4 regions of the Serratia sp. K1WW1 genome follow, and region 2 is predicted to be linked to each of the others. Evidence: predicted binding sites of a transcription regulator. Region 2 holds the regulator's gene; each other region holds the start of a gene.
What was found. The regulator Fur, encoded in region 2, represses iron uptake genes when iron is present. The targets are predictions, from matches to a motif close to ATAATAATGAGAACNACTATCAA.

Region 1 (5,465 bases), 1.6 Mb from region 2:
ATCGAGCTGCTACCAGGAGGCTGATACTTCAGCCCGGCCTCATATTGCTCGCTGGTGGTCGGTTTGAGCAGATGCCCCTCTTTATCGGCCAAGACCGCAGGTGTCACCGCGGAGCTGTAACTCATATACGGCGAGAAACCGCTGTCAAAGTGGTACAGTAAAGAGGCTCGGCCCGTAAAGTGGTCGTCAGTACGGGCATCGGTAGAATCGGTATTCAGTACGGTATTCTTGGTTTCCAAACGGTCAACGCGCCCGGAAAGATTGAGATACCAGTTATAGAGGCTGACTTCGTCCTGCAGATAGATGCCGGTCTGCTCATAACGCCGTTTAGAGTCGGTATGGCTGAGAATAGTGATATCTGGCCCGCCGGAAACGCCGGTGAACGGGTTCAACGGCGTGGCCGAACCAGACTCTTCCCACAGGTTATTGGTAAAACGTTGATAATCCAGCCCCAGCATCACCTTGTGTTCCAACGCACCAGTCGCGAACTCCGCCGCCAGTTGGTTATCCACGGCATAAGCATCCAACGAGGTGTTGGAGCCGCTGTACCAACGGTTCAACTCGCTGCGGTCGGCATTCCAGCCAATCTGGTAAACCTGCTCCAGCTCTACGTTGGAGTGGGTGTAGCTGGCGTTTTGACGGAATGACCAGACGTCGTTAAAACTATGCGAGAAGTCATAACTGTAGATTTGCTGCCAACGTTTGAACACATTGCGGCTGCTTTCGCCGTCAAAAAATCCCCGGCCCAGCTTGTCCCCACTGGTGGTATAAATGCTGCCGTCTGACGGCACCGCGCTGTGGTAGCCACCGGAAGGATCTTTTTGCAGATTGGCCTGCAACAGCAAAGAGGTATTTTCATCCGGTTGCCACAGCAACGAAGGCGAAATCGCATAGCGTTCTTCACGCTGATGGTCATACATGGTGTCACTAGTACGGGTAATGCCGGTCAAACGGTATGCCCACTGATCGTTCAGTGCCCCCGTCGAATCAAATGCACCGCCTTTGGTATTGTTGTTACCGGCCATCACATTGACGTGGTTTTCACTGGCAAACTGCGGCCGTTTGCTAGTCATCGCCACCAACCCACCAGGGATGCTTTGCCCATACATCACGGAAGACGGGCCCTTAATCACGTCAATACGTTCCAGGAACCAAGGGTCGATCTGCAAAGCGTTATAACTGCCGCCGTCGCTAAGCAATCGTAGGCCGTTCAGGAAGGTGTTATTGACGTCGCCCCCGTGGAAACCGCGCAGAGCGATAGTATCGTAACGCGTCGCGCCACCGGAGAAGTTGGTGAATACGCCTGGGGTATATTTCAGCGCATCGTTAACCGTCAAAGCCCCTTGGTCGCTCATCTGCTGACGGGTTACCACGGAGACGGATTGCGCGGTGAGCACCAGTGGCCGATCCGTTTTAGTGGCCCCCTGGCTGGTGCTGGCCTCATAGCCATGCGTTGCCGTTTCCGCCGTATCGGCGGGTTTGGCTGTTACCACGAGGGTATCTTCAGCCAAGGAGGTCAGTGGCAGAAAAATCGCTAACGAGCAGTAAAGATAAGAACGACTGGCAGGAAAAAACGCAGGCATACCTGTATTCCCCATGGGATCTATTGAAATTGCACCGAAAACTTACCGCGCCGGCAACGCTGGCCAGTTTGGCGTACAGAGGTCACGGTGCTCTGATGTTGTTAGATAACAAATACTAATAACAATGATAATTATTATCTTTACCATCAATGAATTCAAGTAGCAAAATACACTCTGGCACTCGGCGTTTCAGGCGGGTTTATTGGCTTATGATTGGTGCGTCATCATGAAAAAAACCGTTTTCTCAGCAGGTTATGCTCTTGAGCTGTTTAGTTTTCATTTAATCGTTAAGTGCTATAAACCTGGATAACTCAAGGAGTGTGCATGACTCAAACAGCAAATCCCATCTCAGCCCCCTCCAGAAGACTGAAAGTGGTCTATGGCTGGTATGTTTATACGGTGTATGCGTTACTGGTCTTTAATCTCTATCTGGCGGTATACAACACTTGCGTTCGCCACCCCTTTGAATCACCGTTAATCTCCATGGCTCATAGCCTGTTTATCGCTTTTCTGCTCAGCCAGATCCTGAAAAAACGCAGAGGGTTCAGTTGGGTATTGCTGATCTACTTTATGACCATGCGCCTGTATTACGCCAGTATTTTGCATACTGAGTTCTCAGCCACCAGCCTGAGCCTGGTTTGGGTCGTCATGACAATGTTACTGGCTGGTACTCTAACCGTTAGGCAATTCAACGCTAACAAGGTGCAACAGGAATGGTTGGCGCGCTTTGGTTGGCGCCAATGGGCCGTGGTAATCGGGATAGCGGCGATATTGACGCTATTAGTCACCCGCGACTATCTGGGGTGACGGGTGACTGCGGGATGTGAGGTTCAGAGATATCCACCATGCGGCAGATTTTACTTAAGTTTTGCGCGTTTTCGCAGATTTTATCGGTAACGTAAACGCCAAAATAGCCTAATACCAGCAGATAGCCGATCATACATAGAATAAAAATAAGTGTTCTCAACGCTAGCTACCAACTCTGCAACATGACTATAGTCATCATACCGTGATCAGACCGTTTTCGCCTATTTCAAAGTCACTGGATATTCTGCCAGACTGTATGCAGTACCATCACTAGCTTGTTCAGCCTGGAGACCCCATGAACCATTTGATGCTAGATATTGAAACGCTGGATATTACCCCGAGCGCGGTGATCCTGGTGGTTGCCGGCGTATTTTTTAACCCCAAGACCGGTGAGCTAGGGGCAGAATTTGAAGCGGCAGTGAACTGCCAGCAGGAACAACCGGGCCGGACAATCAGCCTTGATACCGTGGCCTGGTGGGCAAAACAGTCAGACGAAGCTCGTAAAATGGCCTTCGGTGGCAGCGAAAGCCTCAAGCGGGTTTTGACCAACCTGAGCCGCTTTATTCATATGCACAGCACCGATACGGTGAAAGTCTGGGGCAATGGCAAAGAGTTTGACTGCTCGATCCTGGAACATGCCTACCACCAGTTGGCAATGTCCTGCCCCTGGAAGTTCTGGGATACCCAAGACGCCCGCACTATCATTACGCTGGCAGAGTTGCATGGTTTCAACCCCAAGAAACAGCGTCCGTTTGAAGGCACACCACACCGGGCGCTGGATGATGCCAAACACCAGGCGCGTTACGTTGCAGATACCATTTCAGCACTTTATTACCGCCAGCCCGCGGCAAAATGATCGCGCCAGGTAAAATCAAGCGCAAACGGTTTCCTGTCTGTCATCAATACGTTATCGCTTCCCATTTGCGGTTGGGATCTCTACTCTAGTTCTCTTTGTCATTCGGATGTGCCATTTTTGTTATGCAAAAATTTCTTTTTCTCCTGCTTAGCCTGGTGTTGCTCGGCCCTCTGGGAATCGATCTCTATCTGCCTACCATTCCTGCCATTGCCCTGGGCCTTAACAGCAGCGAAGCCTTGATCCAATCCACCATTTCGCTGTTTATTCTGGTGTTGGGTCTTGGCCAGGTGATCGCCGGTCCACTGGTGGATAATTACGGTCGTAAGCCTGTGGCTATCGCCGGGATCCTGATTTATATGGTGGGTGCAGCCATGGCCGCGCTGGCGACAACGGCGGAAATCTTTGTCACTTCGCGCCTGATGCAAGGCGTAGCCGTTTGCTGTACCGCCGTTGTAGCATTCAGTGGCGTGCGCGATCGGATGAATGGCGATGACGCCGCACGCGCTTTCGGTTTCCTCAACGGCACGCTGAATATCATTCCTGCACTGGCACCGCTGCTCGGTGGCTTGCTGGCAGAAGCCTTCGGCTGGCGCGCCCCATTCTGGTTCCTGGTCGGTTACGCCGCAGTGGTGTTATTGCTGGTCATCTTCTTCCTGCCGGAAACCCGCCCCGCTACCACCGTAGCCGTCAAAGGGCTGCCGGTACGACAGTATCTGCGCATTGTTGGCGATCGCCGGTTTATCTCCTTTGCGGTGGTCAATGCCGGGGCGATGGGGATGGCGCTAACTTACGTTTCATTGGCACCTAACGTGCTGATGGGCACCGCCGGGCTATCACCGCTGCAGTTCTCTTTGGTATTTGGTGCCAACGGTTTCTGGATCATGCTGGTCAGCTTTGTCGCCAACCGCATCATTCACAAGATTGGCCGCCCTTTCTGCCTGGCGACCGGCGGCGTACTGATGGGGTTAGGCTGTCTCGCTTTAGTGTTGGGGGTGGCACTGCTGGGTGAAGCTGCGCAAAGCCATTGGTTGGCTTATATCCTGCCCGTGGCCTGCGCCTGCGCCGGATTGGCTTTTGTCATGGGGCCGTCAACCAGCTATGCGTTGGAGCCTTACTCTAACGAAGCGGGCGTGGCTTCAGCACTGGTAGGCTTTATTCAGATGGCCGGAGGTGCCGCGCTTGGCCTGATCGCGATGGCGTTGCCGCTGCAGCCGAAACTGTCGCTGGCGTTGGTGATGTTGGTAGGTTGCCTGCTTGCGCTACACGCACGGCAGCGCAGCAAGCAAATCAAAGGGCAGTTGAAAAAAATCGGCTGAGCTTATTTCTCAATAACAATAGGCACCCGTGCCGCCAAGGCTGTCAGCAGCTCGTAACCCAAGGTTCCGGCTGCGGCAGCCACATCATCGACGTGCAGATTCCTTCCCCACAGTTCGACGTCAGTACCAATGGTTGCCTGCGGGCACGGCGTCAGATCCACCGTCATCATATCCATGGAAACCGAACCTACCGTATGTGTCAGCACGCCATCCACCCAGACTGGGGTGCCGGTAGGCGCATGGCGAGGATAACCATCCGCATAACCACAGGCCACCACGCCGATACGCTGCGCCCCACCAGCAGCATAACGCCAGCCATACCCCACACGGTCTCCCGCTTGCAGCTGTTGGATACCAATGATCTTGCTGCTCAGCGTCATCGCCGGTTGCAAACCGGTGGCGGCAATGTCCTGCCAGTTGCCGCTGGGTGATGCACCATAAAGTATAACCCCCGGCCTCACCCACTCCCCCTGCGTATGAGGGTGCCACAGGGTGGCCGCCGAGTTGGCCAGACAACGAGGCAGATCAATAGCAGCAGTAGCGCGTTCAATCACGGCCATTTGCTCCGTTACGCCTTCAGCACCGTCGGCGGTGGCGAAGTGGCTCATTAGCGTTATCGAACCAATATTGTGCAGCTCCTTTGCGGTCAGCCAAGCGCTGTGCAACCTCTCCGGGGCAAACCCTAGGCGATTCATCCCACTGTTCAACTTGAGATAAACATCCAGCGGCGCCTGTAAACGCGCTTCGGCAATCGCCTGTAGTTGCCAGTCGCTGTTCACCGCCGTGGTTAAGTGATAACGATCGATCAGCATCAGGTCTGCGGGTTGGAAAAACCCCTCCAGTAGCAAGATGGGCCCCTGCCAACCAGATTCACGTAGTAACACTGCCTCGTTCAGATCGAGC
Region 2 (5,465 bases):
AACTTTCTCGATCAGTTCCGCAGGGAACTGCATGGCCTGCATGATGTGTTCGATCATGCTGCGTTTGCGGCCGGTGTTGGTATTGGTGATCACCCAGTAAGGTGTACCTGGCACATGCTTGGGCTTGGTATGCGTTCCGTTGGCCAACAGCGTTTGCTGATCGCCAGCAAAATAGGTACGGGTACGGCCATGCAACGAATCCGTTGCCGCGGCAAAGCCCGCCGCATCGAGGGTGTACAAGGTGGAAAGTACCAGCATAAAACGATTTACAGCTTTGCTCTGTTCGGCATATTCGTCCGACAGCAACAGCTCGCGCACCGCACGCACGCGATCGCGTGGACGCTGTGCTGCAACGGCAGCCGCTGACGGCTCTGCCTGGCCACTGGCAACCACAGGGGCGGTGCGCACAGGCTGGCCTGCGGTAAACTTCAACATACGCCGTAAAATATCAGACGCACTTTCACCGATATGTTGCGTGTGGCTGGCAATATAGCGGTAAAGTTCTTCGTCGACTTCAATAGTTTTCATCTTTATCCAGTACGTTTTTTCTACTTATGAACCTGAAGCCAATTGGTGCATTCAAGCCATGGGATTATAAGGTTAAAAGCGCGGGTGCGAACACTACAATGTTCTCCCAAACGGCAAAAGCAGACTTTAGCCAACCGCCTTGGCCGCCAACCCCTCACCATACCATGAAATATCGGCAAAATTCTGCGAACAAACCAATATCTCTGCAATCATGATAACCTAACTAAATGTTATCAAGTCATGAACTTCACCATGAAATTACATTATCAATTACTGGCCTCTGAGGCCGCCACACCTGCCAGCTTACCGATCGTGCTGATCCACGGTCTGTTCGGTAATCTGGATAACCTGGGCGTGCTGGCCCGCGATCTGAACCAGCAGCATACGGTGATCAAGGTCGATCTGCGCAATCACGGGCTGTCACCGCGCGCAGCGGAGATGACCTACCCGGCAATGGCGCAGGATCTGTTGACGTTGTTAGACGACTTGCAAATCGAGCGAGCCATCGTGATCGGCCACTCAATGGGCGGCAAAGCAGCGATGGCATTGACCGCGCTAGCCCCGGAGCGGATTGAACGGCTGGTGGCGATCGATATCGCCCCGGTGGATTACGACACTCGCCGCCATGACCAGATCTTTACCGCACTGCAAGCCGTCACCGATGCGGGTATCACCCAGCGTCAGCAGGCTGCGCAGCTCATGCGAGCCACGCTGGATGAAGAAGGCGTGATCCAGTTTCTGTTGAAATCTTTCCATGCTGGCAGTTGGCGGTTCAACCTGCCGGTGCTGATCGAGCAATATGAGAACATTATCGGCTGGCAAGAGGTTCCACCCTGGCCACACCCGACGCTGTTTATCCGTGGTGGCCTCTCGCCTTACGTGCAGGATAGCTACCGCGATGACATCGCCCGCCAGTTCCCGCAGGCACGCGCCTATGTGGTTGCAGGCTCCGGCCACTGGGTCCATGCGGAGAAACCGGACGCCGTATTACGGGCAATTCACCGCTTTATTGACCAGCCCTGAGCTCAAGTGGCGAAAAAACGCGCTAGAGAGAATAGCTTAGCGCGTTTGTAGCTAAGTTAGGCATTGTCGTCGCTCCATCTGCTGGGGTAATATGGCGCGCTATAATTTTGCCACCCTGTCCAGGTGTGAAGCTGCGCTTGGCTGGGGGTGAATTTGGGTTAGGGTTAATTGGCCCGAATTGTGTAAATCGAACCGTCTGGAAGCGTAAACCGCTTTTTGATGCAAACTCCCTTGCAGTAGCGCAACAATGGCAAAAGAACAAACGGATCGCACGACGCTGGATCTGTTCGCAGATGAACGCCGTCCAGGGCGCCCAAAAACCAACCCGCTTTCCCGTGATGAACAGCTTAGAATTAATAAGCGTAATCAGCTACGACGGGACAAAGTGCGTGGATTACGGCGTGTGGAGCTGAAAATCAACGCAGACGCGGTAGATGCTCTCAACAAACTGGCCGACCAGCGCAATATCAGCCGCAGCGAATTGATCGAACAAATGCTGTTGGCCCAACTGGCAGAAGAACAGCCAGAACACTGATCTCTGCTGCCGCACGCGCGGCACGGCGTTAAGGATGACGCCAGATCGGTTCCACCTCCGCAGAGGCATCGCATAAACGCGATAAAACCTCAGGGCAAATTTCTGGCATGATACGCATTTACGGCTGAGCAAACCTGCCCTTGGCAGCGCCTCAGGCCGCGTTTACGCAACACATTCATTTGAATTAAAAGGTTATCTTTACTATGGCTCATGTAGGCATTTTCTTTGGCAGCGACACTGGCAATACCGAAAACATTGCCAAGATGATCCAAAAGACGCTTCAGCAAAAATTCGGCAACGACGTGGCAGAAATCCACGACATCGCCAAAAGCAGCAAAGAAGATCTGGCAGCGTTTGATATCCTGCTGCTCGGTATCCCAACCTGGTACTATGGTGAAGCCCAGTGCGACTGGGATGATTTCTTCCCGACGCTGGAAGACATCGACTTTAACGGCAAGCTGGTGGCGCTGTTTGGCTGTGGCGATCAGGAAGACTACGCGGAATATTTCTGCGATGCGATGGGCACCATCCGCGACATCATTGAACCACGCGGTGCGGCCATCGTCGGCCACTGGCCAACCAAAGGCTACCATTTTGAAGCCTCCAAGGGTCTGGCAGACGATGATCACTTTGTCGGGCTGGCCATTGACGAAGATCGTCAACCTGAGCTGACCAACGAACGTGTAGACGCTTGGGTCAAGCAAATCAGTGAAGAGCTGAGCCTGGCCGAGATCGTCGGCTAAGCCTCTGCCCCGGCGGATACGTAACACATGGTAGGGGCGCCGTATAGCGCGCCCTTCTGTTATCGGCATCACGGATTAGAGCAATAGAAGATACAAGTTTGTAACTTCCTACCTCGCCACGGTAGACTGAGACATCGGTTTATCCCATCCATCAAAGCTTTGCATGATTACCCTGGTAAAGTGCAAAGATAGGTTTGTTAACAACCGGCGGTTTCTATTTGCAGCAACCGGTTCTATAATGAGACGCAATTAACGCTTTGTGCCAACCGATGCCATAGGCGAGAACGCCTCAACTTGATTAGCATAGTAACAGGACTGAATCCGCATGACTGATAACAACTCCGCATTGAAGAAGGCTGGCTTAAAAGTCACTCTTCCGCGACTCAAAATCCTGGAAGTCTTGCAGGATCCGGCATGCCATCACGTCAGTGCGGAAGATCTGTACAAAAAACTGATAGATATGGGCGAAGAAATTGGCCTGGCCACGGTATACCGCGTGCTGAACCAGTTTGACGACGCAGGTATTGTGACCCGCCACAATTTTGAAGGTGGCAAGTCGGTTTTCGAACTGACTCAGCAGCACCACCACGATCACCTGATTTGCCTGGACTGCGGCAAAGTGATCGAGTTCAGCGACGAATCCATCGAAGTGCGTCAGCGCGATATCGCCAAGCAACACGGTATCAAGCTCACCAACCACAGCCTGTACCTGTACGGCCACTGTGAAACCGGTGATTGCCGCGAGAACGAAACGCTGCACAACAAGAACTGATCCTGGTCCGCCAGAACGCGAAAACCGCCTACACGGCGGTTTTTTTATGCCTAAATGACAGATAAAAAAATCCCCGGACAGGCCCGGGGAAAAATATCCACTCAATTATCACAATTGCAGTTTGCTCTCACCTAGCACTATCTCCGCCCATCTACCGACACGTAGGCGGGCGGAGTTCTCACTTACGCTTTCACTGGCTCGGCACGGCTGAAGCGTTTGCCATCCGGGCTAATCGCGCGGATTTGCACATCACCCGCTACCGCAGGGCGCGCTTTATCGTCATAACGCTGCCACTGTTTGCCGCCGTCGGTGGAATATTCAATTCCCAGGCCCGGCAGAGCAATATTTGCCTCCAACTTGCCACCGATGATGCGTGCACCTGGGACCGGCAGGCGATAGCCCACACCCGCTTTATCCATCTTGGCCAGCTCACGTTGGCCAATCAGGTTGGCAAAGCGCAGCCAGTCCTTATCAAGGGTTTTGGTATCGACCTGATGGGTTTCGCCGCCTTTGTACTCACGGCCAGCTTTATAATCCTGCTCCCAGCTGGCGCGGTGCCATGCACGTTCTGCAAGCGACACGGCACGTGGGTAAATCATGTATTCCATCTGCTGGTCGGTACGCACCACTTCGCTCCACAGTTGGGCGGAAAGACCATAGGCGCCCGGCCATGGTTTGTCGCTCTTGGCGGTGAAGTGGTTACCGTCACGGTCAACCGAGGTTTCGGCGTTCTGCGGCAGGTTGTTCGGCGCAAAGCTGAAGATCTTCTGCTCGTCGCTGAAACGGGTGCCCCAGTAGTAACCGTGCTCGTCCGGGCTGACTTCATACGGGAAGTCCATATAGACGTAGTCCGGGTTAGAGATCACCACGTCATAACCCTTGTTCGCCCAGTCGTTAGCCGAGTCGAAGCCACCCCAGTACAGGGTATCCCAGAAGTTCACCGCCACATGGTTGGTCGCGAAGGCCTTCGAGTCTTTGGCATCTTTCAGGCCATCTTGCCACGCCTGCATTCTGTCAATACCGTGCGCTTTCACCAACTGGCTGACTTCCAGACCGAAGTAGCTCGGCAAGTGTTCCATATCTTCCACTTTGCCGTCTTTGATGATGGCCTGGCAAACCTGCGACTTGGCCCACGGCTTGTCTTCTTTGCTCAGATCAAGGATGCCCTTGCCCGCTTCCGGGTTTTTCACGTCGGTATAGCCAGCGCCCAGACGGATGTTCTTCGCTTCGTCCCCACCAAAGTGCCAGGTTTTCAGCGGTTGACCGGCCTCTTTGTGCATCTGGGCCACTTCACCAATCACTTTGTCCACGAAGTTCTTGGACGAATCCAGGCATGGATTCAGGTAGCTCTGGCGGTTGAAGTATTGCACCGAGGTGGTGTTGGAGGTATCGGTCGGATCCACCAGGCGGAACTCGTTAGCCTCTTTCTCTTTCCCTTCGGCAAGCAGTTTCTTGTAGCGAGCTTCCATAGAAGTAATCGCCGCACGGGCGTGCGCCGGCATGTCGATCTCAGGGATCACTTCAATCTGGCGTGCCTGAGCATATTTAACGATATCGATATAGTCCTGACGGGAGAAGAAGCCGCCGTGTGGTGCCGGGCCAGAGCCGTATTGTGGCATCAGGCAGGTGGTCTCGCTCAGGTCATGACAACGCTGGCCGCCCACTTCGGTCAACTCTGGCAGGCCAGGGATCTCAATGCGCCAACCTTCGTCATCCGTCAGGTGGAAGTGGAATTTATTCAGCTTGTAGGCTGCCATTTGATCCAGCAGGCGCAATACGGCGTCTTTTTGGTGGAAGTTACGCGCCACGTCCAGGAAGATGCCGCGGTATTGGAAGCGCGGTGCATCTTTGGCATCCAGCGTCG
Region 3 (5,465 bases), 1.9 Mb from region 2:
GGCGGATCATCAGGCGACGACGGCTGCGGCTGGCCATGTCGATCACCGCATCAATGGCAAACGGGCAGCGCTTCTGGTAAGCCTGAATAACAAAGCCGATGCCGTTCCAACCGGCCAACTGTGGCTCAAAGCACAGCTTTTCCAGCAGATCGAGGGAGATCTCCAGGCGATCGGCCTCTTCGGCGTCGATATTGATGCCGATATCGTATTGACGTGCCTGCAACGTCAGCGACAGCAAGCGAGGATACAGCTCTTCCATCACGCGATCGTACTGGGCGCGGCTGTAACGTGGATGAAGCGCTGAAAGTTTGATCGAGATGCCTGGGCCTTCATAGATGCCACGGCCATTGGAGGCTTTGCCGATAGCGTGGATGGCTTGCTGATAGGAAACCAGATAGGCCTGCGCATCGGCTTCGGTCAGCGCGGCTTCACCCAGCATGTCGTAAGAGTAACGGAAGCCTTTGTCTTCCAGCTTGCGCGCGTTGGCCAGCGCTTCGGCGATGGTTTCACCAGTCACAAACTGCTCGCCCATCAGGCGCATCGCCATATCGACCCCTTTGCGGATCAACGGCTCGCCGCGCTTACCGATGATGCGGTTCAGTGCGCTGGAGAGATTGGCTTCATTATGGGTAGACACCAGCTTGCCGGTAAACAGCAGGCCCCAGGTCGCGGCGTTGACGAACAGCGAAGGGCTGCGGCCAAGGTGGGAGTGCCAGTTGCCGTTGCTGATTTTGTCGCGGATTAACGCATCGCGCGTTGGCTTGTCTGGAATACGCAGCAGCGCTTCGGCCAGGCACATCAGAGCCACCCCTTCCTGAGAAGAGAGTGAGAACTCCTGCAGCAACCCTTGCACCATACCGGCACGGCCGTTGGCACTCTTCTGGTTACGCAGCTTTTCGGCAATGCCATAGGCCAGTTTATGGGTGGCCTGCGCCAGATCGGCAGGTAAACGCGCCTGTTCGAGCAGCATTGGCACCACTTCAGTTTCCGGGCGGCGGTAGGCGGCGGTGATAGCCGCACGAGTGACGGACTGCGGCAGGATCTGTTCGGCAAACTCAAGGAAGGGTTGATGGGACTCTTCTGGCACCTGTGGCGTGACGTCATCCGCTTCTGCCTGGCCGGCAGCGGCCAGCGTCGGAATTTCTGGCAGATCGGAACCACTCTCCAGACGTTCAAGATAATTGAAAATAGCCTGCTTGATTAACCAGTGTGGCGTGCGGTCAATTCGTTGTGCCGCGCTCTTGATGCGATCGCGGGTTGCTTCATCGAGCTTCACGCCCATTGTGGTAGTGCCCATGCCAATCCAGCTCCTGTGTTTGGAACTCCTCCCAACCTGCCAGATTAGGGGCGCTCCAGAGTGTAATGAGGTTATTGATGCCGACAATATCCTGCATGTTGCAACTTTGTGCAACCTTGTTAAATGTGGCTGGTGGCGAAGTGTGACTCCAATCGATCTTTTAACATCTTGAGCGCTACGGACGACGGCCTGATAAGTCGGGTTGCTGTGCTGGATGGGCCTATTTCCCTGTATTAATCAGGGTTAAGTAAGAAGTGCAACTCATTTCGACTATGACGAGTGCAACCCTGGCAGCGAATAAATGTGACCTGGCGTGAGTTTCGTGTGACTTTTTTGTTAAATGTCTTGTTGGTTGTTGATTGCCTCATCTAGGATAGCCAGCGTTCAGACCATGATGGGTATAAACGCTGTTCGCCCGCCACCATCGCAATGCGCCCCGTTCCGGCGCCTGGCGGGTGAAATTACTGACATAAAAATACCCGATAACTTTCAATAGGCTGCTAACATACGGCGGCTTGAAAGGGAGAAGGGAATAAAAAATGGAGAGTTTAAGATAATGAACACACCTATGCTGGTGACCTTCGTGGTCTACATCCTTGGGATGGTGGTGATCGGCCTGCTGGCCTATCGTGCCACCAACAACTTTGACGACTACATTCTTGGTGGCCGCAGCTTGGGCAGCGTGGTAACCGCGCTCTCTGCCGGGGCATCCGATATGAGCGGCTGGCTGCTGATGGGCCTGCCGGGCGCGATTTTCCTCTCCGGCATTTCGGAGAGCTGGATCGCCATCGGGCTGACCATTGGCGCCTACCTGAACTGGAAGCTGGTGGCAGGGCGGTTACGCGTGCATACCGAAGCCAATAACAACGCCTTGACCCTGCCGGACTACTTCACCAGCCGTTTTGAAGATAACAGCAAACTGCTGCGGGTGATCTCCGCCATCGTGATCCTGGTGTTCTTCACCATCTATTGTGCTTCCGGCATTGTGGCCGGTGCGCGCCTGTTTGAAAGTACCTTCGGCATGTCCTACGCCACTGCGCTGTGGGCCGGGGCGGCAGCCACCATCCTGTATACCTTTATCGGCGGGTTCCTGGCGGTCAGTTGGACCGACACCGTGCAGGCCAGCCTGATGATTTTTGCGCTGATCCTTACGCCGGTGATTGTGATTATCGCCGTGGGCGGCATCGACAGTTCGATGTTGGTGATCGCGGCTAAAAACCCGGCCAATCTGGATATGATGAAAGGGCTGAATCTGGTGGCGATCCTGTCGTTGCTGGGCTGGGGCCTGGGCTACTTTGGGCAGCCGCATATTCTGGCGCGCTTTATGGCTGCGGACTCCCACCGCACCATCCGTAGCGCTCGCCGCATCAGTATGACCTGGATGATCCTCTGCCTGGCGGGGACCATTGCGGTTGGCTTCTTCGGCATTGCCTACTTTGCCAATAACCCGGATCAAGCGGGTAACGTGGCGGAAAACGGCGAGCGGGTGTTTATCGAACTGGCCATGTTGCTGTTTAACCCATGGATTGCCGGGATCCTGCTGTCGGCCATTCTGGCGGCGGTGATGAGCACCCTGAGCTGTCAGCTGCTGGTCTGTTCGAGTGCGATCACCGAAGACCTGTACAAAGCCTTCTTGCGCAAAGGGGCCAGCCAGCGTGAGCTGGTGTGGGTAGGGCGTGCGATGGTGCTGGTGGTGGCGCTGGTGGCGATTGCCCTGGCGGCTAACCCGGAGAACCGCGTGCTGGGTCTGGTCAGCTATGCCTGGGCCGGTTTTGGTGCCGCATTTGGCCCGGTGGTGCTGATCTCGGTGATGTGGTCGCGTATGACCCGTAACGGCGCGCTGGCCGGTATGCTGGTGGGGGCGATCACCGTGATCGTCTGGAAGCATTACGCCTGGCTGGATCTGTATGAAATCATTCCAGGCTTTGTGTTTGGCAGCATCGCCATCGTGGTGGTTAGCCTGATGGGTCGCCAGCCTTCGGCAACCATCACCAAACGTTTTGATCTGGCAGAGGCCGAGTTCAAAACGGTCTAAATCCGCCTTAATCTCTCCCCGGCAATCGGGGAGAGATCTGCTTTCCTCCTCATTACGCTCACCAAGCTGTAACAACTAGCGACATTTGATTAATAAAAATCACACTTCCGCCTCTTGTTTTTCTTTTCAGTAGAATGATAATCACTATCGTTCTGGTTTACTTTTCTTTACATTGCCGCAGCCTGGTCGACTCAGCGCCAGCGGCTGACTACAAACGCCTTTTCAGGGGTTAATATTCTATGTTTGTTCCTTTCCTTATCATGTTCCGTGAGGGGCTGGAGGCTGCGCTGATCGTCAGTTTGATCGCCAGCTATCTGAAGCGGACTCAACGCGGTCAATGGCTTGGTGTGGTATGGATTGGGGTAATCGTCGCCGTTGCTCTGTGTCTGGCGTTAGGTATCTTCATCAATGAAACCACCGGCGAGTTTCCGCAAAAACAGCAAGAGCTGTTTGAAGGGCTGGTCGCGGTGGTGGCGGTGTGCATCCTGACCTATATGGTGTTTTGGATGCGCAAGGTTTCCCGCTCGGTGAAGGTGCATCTTGAAGGGGCGATCGATAACGCCCTCAACTCAGGCAAAAGGCAAGGGTGGGCGCTGGTGGCGATGGTGTTTTTTGCCGTTGCCCGTGAAGGGCTGGAGTCGGTTTTCTTTTTGTTGGCTGCGTTTCAGCAGGATGTGGGCATTGCCGCGCCAATCGGTGCGATGCTCGGGCTGGCGTGCGCCATCGTGGTGGGTATGCTGATCTATTGGGGCGGCATCAAACTGCACCTGGCCAAGTTCTTCAAATGGACCAGCCTGTTTATTCTGTTCGTGGCTGCGGGCCTGGCCGCCGGGGCGATCCGTGCCTTCCACGAGGCTGGACTGTGGAACCACTTCCAGGACATCGCGTTCGACCTCAGCAACCAGCTATCCACGCATTCACTGCTGGGCACCCTGTTAGAGGGAATGTTCGGCTATCAGGAAGCGCCATCGGTCAGCGAAGTGGCGGTCTATTTCCTGTATCTGATCCCTGCTCTGATTTTCTTTTTCCTGCCGCTGCGTACGGAGTCCTCTGCGATCCCGGCGCAACGCAAGACACATCACTAATTTACTAGGGAATTCCGTATGTCTACTCCGTTATTTCGCCGCAAGGCACTGCATGCCGCATTACTGGCCGTTCCTGCTTTCGCGCTGAGCCTCAACGCGCTGGCGGCGGATATCCCTCGGGTTTTGGTGACCGTTAACGACAAACAGTGTGAGCCGATGCAGTTGACCCTGCCCGCCGGTAAAACCCAGTTTGTGGTGCATAACACCAGCCAGAAGAACCTGGAGTGGGAAATCCTCAAAGGCGTGATGGTGGTGGAAGAGCGTGAAAATATCGCGCCGGGTTTCACCCAGAAAATGACGGCAAACCTCGAGCCGGGTGAATACGATATGACCTGTGGGCTGCTGAGCAACCCTAAAGGCAAGCTTGTCATCACGGCTGCGGGTGCGGTAGCTGATGGCAAACCGAATGTGATGGATCTGGTTGGCCCGATTGCCGAATATAAAGTCTATGTCACCAAGGAAGTTGAAGGGCTGGTCAAGCAGACCAAGCTGTTCACCGATGCGATCAAAGCCGGTGATGTGGCCCAGGCCCGCAAGCTTTATGCGCCAACCCGTCAGCACTACGAGCGTATCGAACCGATTGCCGAGCTGTTCTCCGATCTGGACGGCAGCATTGACGCCCGTGAAGACGACTACGAGAAAAAAGCCGAAGATCCGAAATTCACCGGCTTCCACCGTCTGGAGAAAGCGCTGTTTGCCGACAACACCACCAAGGGCATGAATGAGTATGCCGATGGACTGTACAAAGACACGCTGGAATTGCAAAAACGCATCGGTGAATTGACCTTCCCGCCGAGCAAAGTGGTGGGTGGCGCTGCTGGCCTGATTGAAGAAGTCGCGGCCAGCAAGATCAGCGGTGAAGAGGATCGCTACAGCCGTACCGACCTGTGGGATTTCCAGGCCAACGTCGATGGCGCCCAGAAGATTGTCAACCTGTTGCGTCCGCTGTTGGAAAAGGCCAACCAGCCACTGCTGGCGGAGATCGACGCCAACTTTAAAACCGTCGACACCATCCTGGCTAAATACAAGACCGCAGAGGGTTATGAGT
Region 4 (5,465 bases), 2.6 Mb from region 2:
GTGCAGCAGCGGTGGCCACCAGTGGCGCATCGTATAACAGCACTTCCCCCTGCCCCACAAAACGCGCCTGTTGGGAAGCATCGGTGATAATCAGGCGTGGGGCCGCGTCTTCCAGCATCATGCTGAGGCGCTTATCTGGATAGCCGGTATCCAGTGGTAAATAGGCCGCTCCCGCTTCCACTATCGCCATTAACGCCAGCGACAGGAAGACCGAACGCGGCAATGCCACCGCCACGATATCGCCCGGCTGCACACCCTGAGCCACCAAACGCTGGGCCAAGGCGATCACCTGTTCGCGAGTTTCGCGGTAGTTGAACCGGTAGTGTTCATCGGCCAGCGCCGGGGCATTCGGGGTTTTATTCGCCTGCTCGGCCAGCAGACCACTGAGGGTCTGGGCTGCCACCGGATAAGCGGTGTCGTTCACCTTGGCCAGCAGCGCGTGATCTTTTTCACTCAGTAAATCAGCTTCGCTCACCGGCAATGTCGGTTGGGCCGCAAACTGCCGCAGCAGCAGCGGCAAGCGCTGTAAGTGCTCCGTCAGTTCGGCCAGCTGATAACGCTCGGCATTGGCCAACAACTCAATCTTCAGCGTGCCAGCCTCGTCGATAAACAAGGCGATCTCCAAATCACGCACCGGGCCAGAGGCCAGGTCGTGGGTGATCCCTTTGATACCGGCAAAATCGAGCTGGTAGTCGAACATCTTAAAGTTGAAGACGGTGCCATACAGCGGCTGACTGTCGCCAATCCGCCCAAGATCACGCTGCACCTGTTCAGCATCATAGCGCTGATGGCGGCGGGCAAACTTCAGTTCACGGCTGATTTGCGCGGCGATATCGGCCAGCGTTGCCTGCGGCGCGACGTGCATCTCCACCGGCAATACGTTTATCACTGGCCCGGTGGCACAAAGCGCAGCCGAGCCCATGCGACGCATAAAAATAAACCCGGCGCTGTAGCAGGTTTGCCCTGTCAGACGAGCCACCCACACGGCCACCAGCGCCATCGCCATATCGGCTGCGCTGAGCTGCTGTTGCTGGCCCAGACTGACCAGTGGCGCAAGATCCTGCGCGGCACAGAGCTGTGCCAAGCGGTGAATACGCGTCGAAGGTGCCTGCCCTGCCAACGGTTGCGGGCATAGGGTGGCTGGCGGGGGCAACTGCCGTGCCTTGTTCAACCAAAAATCGGCATCGCGCTGATAACCTGGGGATTGCTGGTATTGCTGATATTCCGCCACCACATCGCTAAAAGGCGTGAACGGCGTCGGCTCCGGCTGCTCGTGCTGATATAGGCGGGTATAAATATTGGCGATACGGCGAGCGATGGCGGTAAAGCTGAAGCCATCGACCACCAGATGATGGTAACGCTGATACCAGAACCAGCGATCGTCGGCCAGACGCATCAGGATATGGCGATACAGCGGTTTGCCGCTGCTCACCCGTAATTCGGCACCAAGGTCGATCTGCATCAGCGCGTGGGCCGCCGCCTCTGCATCCGCCGAGTCGCTTAAATCAACCCATTCCGGCGCAGCCAACGGCATCGTGGCGTCGTAATACTGCATCGGCACACCGTCACGCTCAACGAAACGCAGCCTTAAGGTGTCCACTTCGGCCAGGCCCAGTGAGATCGCCTGTAACAGGTGGTCTTTATCCAGCGGGCCATTCAGTTCGATATAATGGGCGACCGCATAGGCATTGCCGTACGGTGAAATTTGATCGGCAACCCAAATACCGGGCTGCGCCGCCACCAATGGCAACTCAACGGTAACCTGTTGCCCGGTGGGTAAAATAGAGGTTTCTGACACGACGTTCGCTCCTGTTGTCGGTTCTTGCTGCGTCTCCATCACGCCTTACGCAGTGATGCGGGCCGCATATCCTGCCAATTCTGTTCTAGCCAGTTGACGCAGTGCTTCCGGGAAGCCGGGCCAAAAACGCTGACCCAACCGGCCGGGATGGCGCTGAAATCCGGCCACAGGCTGTAAAGCAGTTCTTCATTACGCAGGACGTAGCAAATTTGCTGCTCGTCATCGAAAGGGTATAAGGTTTCCATTACTTGCTCCTTAAGCGTGAAGAGGGTTGGCGGACGGCTTCAATTCGGCATGGCGGTTGACCAGCTCTGACCAATGCGCCTGCAGACCATCGAGTAAGCCACCACGCCAGCACAACGCATCGTGCCCGCCCTCCACCAGCCGATATTGCACCTGATGCCCGGTGTCACTTAACAGGGCCGCCATACGGTCATTCACCCGGTGGACCAGCTTTTCATGCGCCCCGGCCTCTAAAAACACCTTCAGCTTGCCGCGCGCACCCAACTGCCCGTCTTCTACCTGGCGGATCAACCAGCAGGCGTCCTCGGGCACGCTGGGCAGTTGCAACATATCGCGGCGTGGCCACCAGAACGAGCCCGACTGGCTGATGGTGGCACCAAAATATTCCGGCCAGCGCAGGCCAGCATAGAGCGACCCCAAGCCACCAAAGCTTTGCCCTGCAACTACGGTGTTGGCAGCCTCACGGCTGTGCGGGGCCCAGTCGGCCAATTGCGGTAATAACTCTTCCTGTAGGGCCAACCAAAACTCATCGTTGCAGGTCAGTTCACGTGCGCGGTGTTGCTGGTCGATCACGTCGATCAGCAGATAGACCGCCTCCGGCAGTTGGCCAGTGCGCGTCAGTTGCATCAGCGGATCCCAGACCGGCATCTGATTGGCCCAGAATTGGCCGTCCAGCAAAATAGCCAATGGCCGCGCCGCCGGGTTACTTTCACCGGTGGAGTAGATCCAGACGTGGCGGGAGGTTACCAATCGCTGGCTATGCCAGGTATGCCGTTGCAGTTTGGCAGGAGGTGCTGGCGTACAGCGGCCGCTGGTCACGGCATAGTTGTCAAAGTCCCGCCAGGCTGGCTGTTGGGGAGCCTGTGGCATATGCAAGCCGGAAAGCGTGTGCCCCCCGACTCCAGGCCAGGCGCGGTAAGGATTAAGCAGATCGTGAGTTGCGTGGGCAAACACCTGGTGCCACCAGTGGCGAATAGAAAGCATGTTGGCGTGGGAATTGTCCCCCTGCGGTTCGAAGGGACGATCCTCCATGCAGGGGATAAAACAGTAGCTGCCGCGCCAGTCGCCTTGCAGCTCGGTTTGCCAATACCAGACGTCCGAACCTGCAAGCCGTTGCAGGCTCTGCGGGGGCGACGCTTGGTGATGATCGGTGAGGCAGTTGATATGGATCCAGACTCGTTGATAAGCCGAGGTCAGTTCACCGCCCTGAGGGTCGCGCCACAAGAACGTCACCTTCCATCGCCCATTATCCTGCGGTTCCACCAAGGGGGTACCACGCCGGGCGATATCCAGCCACCAACCGTGGCTCCCTGCATGCTTGCTCGCCAATAACGTACTGCTTGCTGGTTGTTGTTCAGTTTTCAAAACGCCCACTCATTGTGTTGTTGGCAAGGCACGCCGTGCGACTCACCGGTTCCCAAATGCCAAACGGCACAAGGAATACTATTGATAATTATTTGCATTTGCAATAGTGTATACAGGCTCGAAATAGAGCGGGCATTCTTCAACAGGGATGGATGCCGAATTATTGAGCGGGATCTTGCTGCCAGTCAGCCTGGCCTCCGGGTTTCGTTACTATTTTCGACTACACAATAAAACTACAACAAACCGTTCCGTTACCGGTTGTCACACAGCGCCGCATCAGGAAGGGTTGTTAGGTAGGAACCTCAAAATGAATCGGAAGTTATCTCGTTATTCTTTAGCCACACTCATCGGGTTAGGATTGGGCACATCAGCATTTTCCTTTACGGTCAATGCCGAGCAAACGGCCACCACCTCAGACAGCGCCGCGCTGGCTGAGAAAAGCAAAAAAGAATCCGCCTCTGAAGATGTCATCGTCGTCACCGCCGCCAAACAAAACCTTCAAGCTCCCGGCGTTTCCACCATCACTGCCGAAGAAATCAAACGACGCCCTCCCGCTCGTGATATCAATGAGCTGATCCGTACCATGCCAGGGGTCAACCTAACCGGTAACTCCACCAGCGGCCAGCGGGGCAACAACCGCCAGATCGATATCCGTGGCATGGGGCCAGAAAATACCCTGATCCTGATCGACGGTAAACCAGCCAGCAGCCGTAACTCGGTGCGCCAGGGCTGGCGCGGTGAGCGTGATACCCGTGGCGACACCGCCTGGGTGCCACCAGATATGATCGAACGTATCGAAGTGCTGCGTGGCCCAGCGGCTGCCCGCTATGGTAACGGTGCGGCAGGTGGCGTAGTCAATATCATCACCAAGAAAACCACCCAAGATCTGCATGGCTCGCTAAACGGTTATTTCAACGTACCGCAGCATAAGGATGAAGGCGCCACCAAGCGTACCGACTTCAGCCTTTCCGGCCCGTTAAGCGATCAGTTGAGCTTCCGTCTGTTCGGTGGCTACAGCAAAACGCAGGCCGACGCCTGGGATATCAACCAGGGGCATCAGTCCGAACGTACCGGCACCTATGCCAATACTTTGCCTGCCGGCCGTGAAGGGGTGATCGACAAAAATATCGATGCCTTGCTGAGCTGGGAATTCGCCCACCTGCAGACCCTGGATTTCCAATATGCCTATGGCCGCCAGGGTAACCTGTACGCCGGGGATACCCAGAACACCAACACCAATGCGCTGGTGCAGAGCAACTACGGTAAAGAAACCAACCGGATGTATCGTGAAACCTATGCGGTCAATTATCGTGGCGCATGGGATAGCGGCGTTAGCACCAACAACTACGTCCAGTTTGAGCGCACGCGTAATACCCGTTTAGCCGAAGGGCTGGCCGGGGGCACCGAAGGGATCTTCGCCAACGACAGTTACAACACCACCCGTCTGGATAATTTCCTGGCGCACAGTGAAGTCAGTATTCCGTTCGATATGTGGGTGCCGCAAACCGCCACGCTGGGTACCGAGTGGAACCAGCAGAAGATGAAAGATCCTTCTTCGACCACCCAGTCGCTGACCGAAGGCGGCCTAATTCCTGGCATTGATGCCACCAACCGCAGCCCGTACTCTTCAGCCAAAATCTTCTCGCTGTTCGCCGAGAACAACGCAGAGCTGACGGACACTACCATGCTGACCCCGGGCCTACGCTTCGATCACCACTCCGAAGCCGGTGATAACTGGAGCCCGTCGCTTAACCTGTCGCAGGAGTTAGGCGATCTGTTTACCCTGAAAATGGGTATCGCCCGCGCTTACAAAGCACCGACCTTGTTCCAGAGCAACGGTAACTATGTGCTTTACAGTCGCGGACAAGGCTGTGCTGCCAGCGGCGGGGCCTGCTACCTGATCGGTAACGACGACCTGAAAGCGGAGAACAGCATCAACAAAGAGATCGGCCTGGAATTCCACCACGAAGATTGGTTGGCTGGCATCACCTACTTCCGCAACGATTACCGCAACAAGATCGAAGCCGGTTATGCTCCGACAGGCACCGCTGCCAACGGA

Region 1: the regulator Fur is predicted to act here: its motif matches at 1,702-1,724, upstream of ACX9GU_RS12105 (TonB-dependent siderophore receptor).
Region 3: the regulator Fur is predicted to act here: its motif matches at 3,461-3,483, upstream of efeU (iron uptake transporter permease EfeU).
Region 4: the regulator Fur is predicted to act here: its motif matches at 3,482-3,504, upstream of fes (enterochelin esterase).

What each region holds. Positions count from the first base shown of each region.
Region 1 is NZ_CM147697.1:2,674,091-2,679,555, reverse strand. It holds gene ACX9GU_RS12105 (TonB-dependent siderophore receptor) at 1-1,583, opposite strand, end outside; gene ACX9GU_RS12100 (hypothetical protein) at 1,908-2,390, shown strand; gene ACX9GU_RS12095 (3'-5' exonuclease) at 2,686-3,246, shown strand; gene ACX9GU_RS12090 (multidrug effflux MFS transporter) at 3,369-4,562, shown strand; gene dadX (catabolic alanine racemase DadX) at 4,565-5,465, opposite strand, start outside.
Region 2 is NZ_CM147697.1:4,297,098-4,302,562, forward strand. It holds gene seqA (replication initiation negative regulator SeqA) at 1-528, opposite strand, end outside; gene ybfF (esterase) at 769-1,551, shown strand; gene ybfE (LexA regulated protein) at 1,799-2,086, shown strand; gene fldA (flavodoxin FldA) at 2,290-2,829, shown strand; gene fur (ferric iron uptake transcriptional regulator) at 3,155-3,601, shown strand; gene ACX9GU_RS19480 (beta-N-acetylhexosaminidase) at 3,784-5,465, opposite strand, start outside.
Region 3 is NZ_CM147697.1:2,354,238-2,359,702, forward strand. It holds gene putA (trifunctional transcriptional regulator/proline dehydrogenase/L-glutamate gamma-semialdehyde dehydrogenase) at 1-1,297, opposite strand, end outside; gene putP (sodium/proline symporter PutP) at 1,854-3,332, shown strand; gene efeU (iron uptake transporter permease EfeU) at 3,572-4,417, shown strand; gene efeO (iron uptake system protein EfeO) at 4,436-5,465, shown strand, end outside.
Region 4 is NZ_CM147697.1:1,714,778-1,720,242, reverse strand. It holds gene ACX9GU_RS07840 (amino acid adenylation domain-containing protein) at 1-1,798, opposite strand, end outside; gene ACX9GU_RS07835 (MbtH family protein) at 1,837-2,043, opposite strand; gene fes (enterochelin esterase) at 2,054-3,406, opposite strand; gene ACX9GU_RS07825 (TonB-dependent siderophore receptor) at 3,714-5,465, shown strand, end outside.